Regions from separate parts of the Alteromonas gilva genome, predicted to be linked through region 3. Evidence: predicted binding sites of a transcription regulator. Region 3 holds the regulator's gene; each other region holds the start of a gene.
What was found. The regulator FliA, encoded in region 3, starts transcription of late flagellar genes. The targets are predictions, from matches to a motif close to CTAAAGNTNNNNNNNNNNNNGCCGATA.
Positions count from the first base shown of each region.

Region 1 (2,275 bases), on a different contig from region 3:
GTGGCGGGTCTACCAACACAGTATTAAACTGTTTATCGTCCAGAGAAATGTTTTTCAGGCGTTCAAAGGTGCGCTTGCCTTCCAGCGCTTCGACAAATTCCTCACTCGAAAGCCTGGCAATCTGAACATTTTTTATATCATTTACCCGGATGTTAAATTGTGCCGCTTCCACCGAAGGTTTGGCGATTTCGGTGCCCACCACATGTTCAAAGTGCGCAGCCAGCGGAATAGAAAAATTGCCCGCGCCACAATACAGTTCCAGCAAATCACCCTGCAATGGCTGACTTTGCGCAATTGCCCATTCAATCATATGGGTATTTACCACCGCATTCGGTTGCGTAAAACTATTTTCGATATGTTTGAACTGGTAGGTTTTACCGTCTACCGGCAGTTGCTCAATAATGTAATCGTGACCAATAATTTCTTTTTGCTTCCGGGCACGGCCAATAATGCTTACGTTAAATTCGCGGCCCAGAAGCTCTCGCAATTGTGTGGCGGCCACCTGCCATTCCTCGTCCAGAGGACGGTGATACAGTAAGCTGATCACACACTCTTCAGACAAACCACTCAGAAAATCAACCTGGAACAATTTTTTACGTAAAACCTGATTATCCCTGACGTGGTCTATGAGCGTTTTCATTAATGCATTGATGGTTTTCGATGCGGCAGGAAATTCATCTACCCGGTAGGGGGTTTTAGTTTCCTTATCAAACATTATGTAATAGAGATCATCACCATCATGCCAGACACGAAATTCAGCGCGCATTCTGTAATGCTTAATTGCCGAGCGATATACGTCAATATCACGCGTATAGAAGGGTAATAGTAACTGGCTCAGGCGTGTGGTTTTGGCACTGAGCTCTTGCTGATAATCGGCCTCAGAGGGTGCTGTTATGTTCATTTTATCTTCCATCCCGCAAATCGAGCGGCATTGTAGTGGGTTTTAAGGCAACTTCCAATCCGCACAAAGCATGTTATTCCGTGCTTTTCAATAATGCTACACGGGTAAATAAAGGCTGGATACCAACGCCGGTTTATTCATTTTGTATTAAAATTAAACTATCTCAACTTTCTGCCGATACAGTTAATGAGGTGAGAGAGGATTAAATTATGACTGTGGAATCGATTCCAGCGGCTAAGGGTGCTCAAACGACGGTTGAAAAACCAGACGTGGCGCTTAAAAAGCAGCTTCAACAAGAGGGCTTACGCCAGGCGCGTGAGTTTCAGCAAAATAGTCAACTCAGCAATACAAAGGTTGTTGCAGACCAACCTGCCAGTCAGGTGTCTGTATCGCAGAGCCGGGTTGCAAGCTCATTACTGGTCAGTTCGTTTGAGCAGCAGGTCGTCATTAATGAGCGCCGTTATAATAACGCTCAATATGACACGCCAAGCGAAGAGAAATTGGGTTTTGATTTTGAAAAGGTCGCAAGCAACGTATTAAAGTTTGTCGGCGGGGTGGTGCGTGGTGCAGCCAAAAGCGGCGCCGACGAAGCAACCCTGACTGATTTGCTCGGTCAGGCTCGCTCGGGAGTTGCTAAAGGCATTGCCATGGCCGAAAAAGATCTGGCTGGGTTTATGAATCCCGAAATCAGTGATGGCATCCGTAATAGCAGAGAAGCCATTGGTACGGGCATCAATAAGCTCGAAGACGAAGTGTTGTCGCCGTTTCGCGATACTGCCATTAATGGCGCAACACTCAGTGGCGCGTTGGGCGAATCCCAACAAGCGGGTTTGCGTATCCGGACCAAAGACGGTGACGAGGTAGAAATTAACTTTGGCCAGTCACGCCAACTGCGATACAGCGTTAGCCAGCAAAATACGTACTATGCAAATTCTGAAGGCAATAATGATGGCAATAACAGTGCACCTGTTGCGCAAACTCAGACATCTGCCAGCATGGAGTACTTTGAATACCGGGGCTTGAGTTTTTCGGTTAAAGGCGAACTGGACAAACAGGAGCTCACCGCCATCAGCGACCTGCTGAAGCAAATTACCGATGTCAGTAAGTCGTTCTTTGATGGCGACCTTGACAAGGCTCTGGATAAGGCACTCGATTTAGGGTTTGACGAGAACGAGCTGGAAGGCTTTGCCTTAAAACTCAATCAGCAGCAAATCGTTAGTGAGAAGATTTCCGCCTATCAGGAGGTTGGCCAATCTGATGCATCAGAGCTAAAACAGTACCTGCGCCCAATCAAAGAGTATATGGAAGAACTTAAGTCCATGAATGACTTATTGGACTCTACCGTGCAGGACGGTGGCAGCTATCAGTCGCTGG
Region 1 is NZ_JAQQXP010000002.1:621,543-623,817, forward strand. It holds gene trmA (tRNA (uridine(54)-C5)-methyltransferase TrmA) at 1-895, opposite strand, end outside; gene OIK42_RS16365 (DUF5610 domain-containing protein) at 1,111-2,275, shown strand, end outside.
Region 1: OIK42_RS16365 (DUF5610 domain-containing protein) is a predicted target of FliA. The motif match lies at 1,055-1,081, and genes of this name have one in related genera.

Region 2 (2,275 bases), 870 kb from region 3:
CCCTTCCGCTAAGGCGATATTCTCTCGCCAACTTAATCGGTAGGTATTGGTTGCCTGGGAGGTATTCGTCAGCGATAACTCTGCAGTACGCTCATTCTCGTCAAACGAAACGCGCACCGGATATATTAATAAATTTGCGGCTGCATTAAACGTAGCGAGCAATAAGACTACGATAATAAAAGGAAGGGTTATTGTTTTTTTCATTTTGTACCTTCAGTAACTTATGTCAATTGCCAGGTCGATGTTGTAGGACGCAGGACTAATATACGTGCCTCCCAAACCCGAGGTTTCAAGAACACCACCAATAGAAAATTGTGCGATACCTGCCGGTCCGGCATTCACCGACGCGGGCATGTCAACGGCGCGTAAAACAAACTGCTGTGTACCAGGAATTGTTGAAGAAGAATATGCGGGCACATTGGCAGTCAGATTAATGACCGTATACGGAGGCAGATCGGTAAGAGAATATACGCCGGGGGTTCCCAGCTCTAAAATGTAAATACTATTTGTTGCACTTGCCCGGCCTGTCCGCGACATTTGCACACTACTCACGGAGCTGTTATTCGTAACGGCTATTCTACCAAAACTAAAAGGGCTGTCGGTTAATAGCTCGCCTTTCACAGAAAAGCATGAAAACAACCCTAGTAAGCATATACAGCAACTGCGATTGTTAATTAACCACATAAAATAACAGGCCAAACAAGGAATGCTTTAAGCATACATCGTTTAGCCTGAATTTTCATGAATTTAGTAATTAGTAACTTACAGTTACGTCAAAATCACCAGTATAAGAGGTGTTTTCGTATTGAAGGCTGGCGGTAGTCGGATCGGTAATGATCGTTGCGCCAACGGTAAAGGCAATATCACCCACATTATCAGCAGTCACAGTGGTGGTTACTGCGCCCGGCGTGCCTGAAGACTGATACGCGGTAAAATCAAGTAACCTGAAGATTGGCGCGCCTGCCGGAGCCGGGTTAAGGGCCAAATCTGCCGTTGTTGGCAACGTTAAAGTAAGCACGGTAAATGGTGCCAGACCGGCTACTGCGAACTCAGGACGCGTAGGCGTGCCGCCAACGTTTTGGATAACCGCGGTACCTGTGGCAGTACACGCCGTTGAACCCGCGGTTCCAAGCGTTGCGTTTAGAGCAGAAGCAGGGTTTGCCGGCATGGTTAAACCAACACAATTTACAGCTGCTGAGCCATCGGCAGTGGCGCGAAGGGTACCAAAATCAAGAGTACCGGTTTGGGTAAACGCAATGGTATTATCGACCGTTAACGTAACGGGTACAGTTACAGTTTCTGCAGAAGCTGAACCGGCCAGGGTAGCAATTAACGCGGTACCAATTACCGATAAATTTTTATTAAAAGTTTTCATATGAAATCCTAATTAGGTAATAAACAACGCTTTTTAGTTATCTTTTATATGTGGATAACTCCCAGCGCCGGAGTCTGTATCGGCATGCCGCGCCGAATCTTTAGCCATAAATTTGATTTTTATAGCTTTTCCGCGCGAATCTTACATTTCGTCGCCGAATTCAAATACGGGCGGTAATCAGTTAAAATCACCTGTAACCAACAACGGTTAATATTTGCTCAACTCGGCCAAAAGGTAAATACTGCGGCATAATGTAGACATCTCAAAAAAAGTGTAGCCTAAAAAAAAAGGTTGACATTGTTATTATATTAAAACGTGTTGCCAAACGATGACGAGAAGCATTGACAATATTCCCTGAGCCTAAGCGTATTGTCGAACACCACATCAAACGTATTGCGCTAACCAGCGCATGATCACATGGCTTGAGCCGTTGCCATCAGTGACATTTGCTATACGCTCCCTGAGCAAGCGTTTCGTCGTTTCATCGTCAATCAGGCATCAGTTATTTAATGTTGCAGGCGGGAATTTTGTGGTTGATGAGTATAACGATCTATAACTTTGTATCGATCGTTATATGCTTTTTACTGATCCTGCCGGTGTCGCCTTTACATCCAGCCATGGTTTCAAATTGCCGGGAACGGCGTATCAAATCGAAACATTTTACTAATGCTCGTTTTTTAAACTTTTGGGTAATTGTCGGAGCGAGTTACCGTCTATATCATCTGCGACCGCCACACTAAGCTGTTGGTGCGGGTACTGTGACCAATAGCTTCTGGCATTGTTTGCAGATAATGCAGCGCTTCACCGCAACTGGGCGTTAAACTTGAGCAACATTTCATTTTTTAACTGACTAAGGTGATTATTTAGCTACTATTTAAGATGTGATGTGAAACAGGCACG
Region 2 is NZ_JAQQXP010000001.1:718,035-720,309, reverse strand. It holds gene OIK42_RS03200 (fimbrial biogenesis chaperone) at 1-204, opposite strand, end outside; gene OIK42_RS03195 (hypothetical protein) at 214-537, opposite strand; gene OIK42_RS03190 (DUF4402 domain-containing protein) at 755-1,375, opposite strand.
Region 2: OIK42_RS03190 (DUF4402 domain-containing protein) is a predicted target of FliA. The motif match lies at 1,453-1,479, and genes of this name have one in related genera.

Region 3 (2,275 bases):
CTGCGGATTACCTGGCCAGTCAAATCCTGATATCCTTGAGCCATCAGTACTTCGGTTAACAACGACATAAGCTGATCGGCATTTTTGGCAGATTCTTCTAAAAACTTATCTAAATCGAGACACATCGACTTAAACTCATCAAGCTCGATCTCGCGGTTCATCAGTTTTTTCCACTCAGGCATCACACTGTCGAGTTGACCTTTCATGGTTTCAACAATCGGCATACTGCTTTCTACAGCATCCATTGTAGTATTAGCTGCTTTTTCAGTTTCTTCAATAACGTAGGTCAATCGTGTCTGTGCATCGGGAATTTCTTCGTTAGCCAGACCGGCTATGCGTTCGTCCAATTGAAAGTTGTTCAACGAGTCGTGAAGCTGACGGGTAAGCTTGCCCACTTCTGCAAATAGTTCTACGGACTCTTTCATCGCGACAGCATCCAGCAGGGCGTTAGCCGATTCATCGTCACCATTTTCTAAAAAGGTAACCAACTGCTTTGCTTCGTCCAGAGTCATGGGGACTTTCTTTTTTTCAGTCATCCAGTTGTCCTCAGGCGGTTAAACACTTAACTGAATTAACCTAAACGTTCGAATATCTTATCTAGTTTTTCTTTTAATGTAGCTGCTGTGAAAGGCTTAACAACATAGCCGTTTACGCCAGCCTGAGCGGCAGCAACAATTTGCTCTTTCTTTGCCTCAGCCGTCACCATTAACACAGGAAGATGCTTTAATTTGTCATCGGCACGAATAGCACGCAATAGATCGATACCTTGCATGCCCGGCATGTTCCAGTCCGTTACTACAAAATCAAAATCTCCTTGTTGCAGCATCGGCAATGCGGTGCTGCCATCATCGGCTTCTTGAATATTTGAGAAGCCCAAATCTTTGAGTAAGTTTTTGATAATACGTCTCATGGTAGAAAAATCGTCTACTACGAGAATTTTCATATTCTTATCCAAAATTGCCTCCAGTGAGGATAGTCATATTGTTAGTATAGTTAAGGTTACTCACCAGTCTGCCATGACCGCATACGAACTTTAAGTTTTAGCATTGCCTGGCTGTGTATTTGACTGACCCTTGACTCGCTTACCTCGAGAACCTCGCCGATTTCCCGCAGGTTCAATTCTTCATCATAATACAGGGATAAAACAATCGCTTCACGCTCTGGTAACGTAGTAATAGCATGCGCAAGCGCTTTTTGAAACGAACCTTGCATTAAATCTTCTAACGGGGAGTCCGCGCCACGGGATTCTTCCGTGGCGATAATGTCTTCCGACACTCCCAAATCTTCAATACCGACCAGCTTACCGGCATTTACCTCAGACAACATTTGATGATATTCGGTGAGCGATACATTCAAACGTGCCGCGATATCAACATCACGCGCATCACGGCCAGTCTCAGATTCTACCTGGGCGATCGCCTCAGAAATTGCCCGGCCATTGCGATGCACTGACCGCGGAGTCCAGTCACCTTTGCGGATCTCATCGAGCATGGCGCCACGAATACGGATGCCGGCAAAGGTTTCAAAGCTCGCGCCTTTGCTGCCATCAAAGTTTTTGGCTGCCTCCAGCAAACCAATCATGCCAGCCTGAATCAGGTCATCTACAATAACACTGGCCGGAAGCCGCGCCATAAGATGGTAAGCAATGCGTTTAACTAAAGAAGCATGACGCTCTACCAGCTGCGCTTTATCTGATTGCTGTTTATACGCTGCAGCTCTGCTATTCACCCTAACTCCCTGACACCTTTGGAGCGATTAATTGCTCGACGAAAAACTCCAGATGCCCACCTGGTTGCGCCGGAATTGGCCAGCTTATCGCTTTGGTTGCCAATTGGTCGATTGCTTTCGCTGCCGGCGACGTTGGAAAAGCGTCCACAATTGCCGTTTGTTTGCGCACCGCGCGGCGAATATTTTCATCGAACGGTACCGTCGCCACTAATTCTAGCGCGACATCCAGAAAACGCCCGGTAACTTTTGATAATTTACTAAATAATTCCTGACCTTCGCGGACATCCCGCACCATATTCGCAACGATTTTGAAACGGAAAATACCGTAATCACGGTTTAGAATTTTGATTAACGCGTAGGCATCGGTCAGCGAGGTCGGTTCGTCACAAACCACCACCATAATATCCTGCGCTGCACGAGAGAAACTCAGGACCATATCGGATATGCCGGCGGCGGTGTCTACAATCAGCACATCAATCTGTGAGCGCAATTCACTAAAGGCTCTGATAAGCCCTGCATGCTCAGTGGCTGACAGCTCAGTCATAGA
Region 3 is NZ_JAQQXP010000001.1:1,584,797-1,587,071, reverse strand. It holds gene OIK42_RS06985 (protein phosphatase CheZ) at 1-536, opposite strand, end outside; gene cheY (chemotaxis response regulator CheY) at 572-955, opposite strand; gene OIK42_RS06975 (RNA polymerase sigma factor FliA) at 1,000-1,728, opposite strand; gene OIK42_RS06970 (MinD/ParA family ATP-binding protein) at 1,730-2,275, opposite strand, start outside.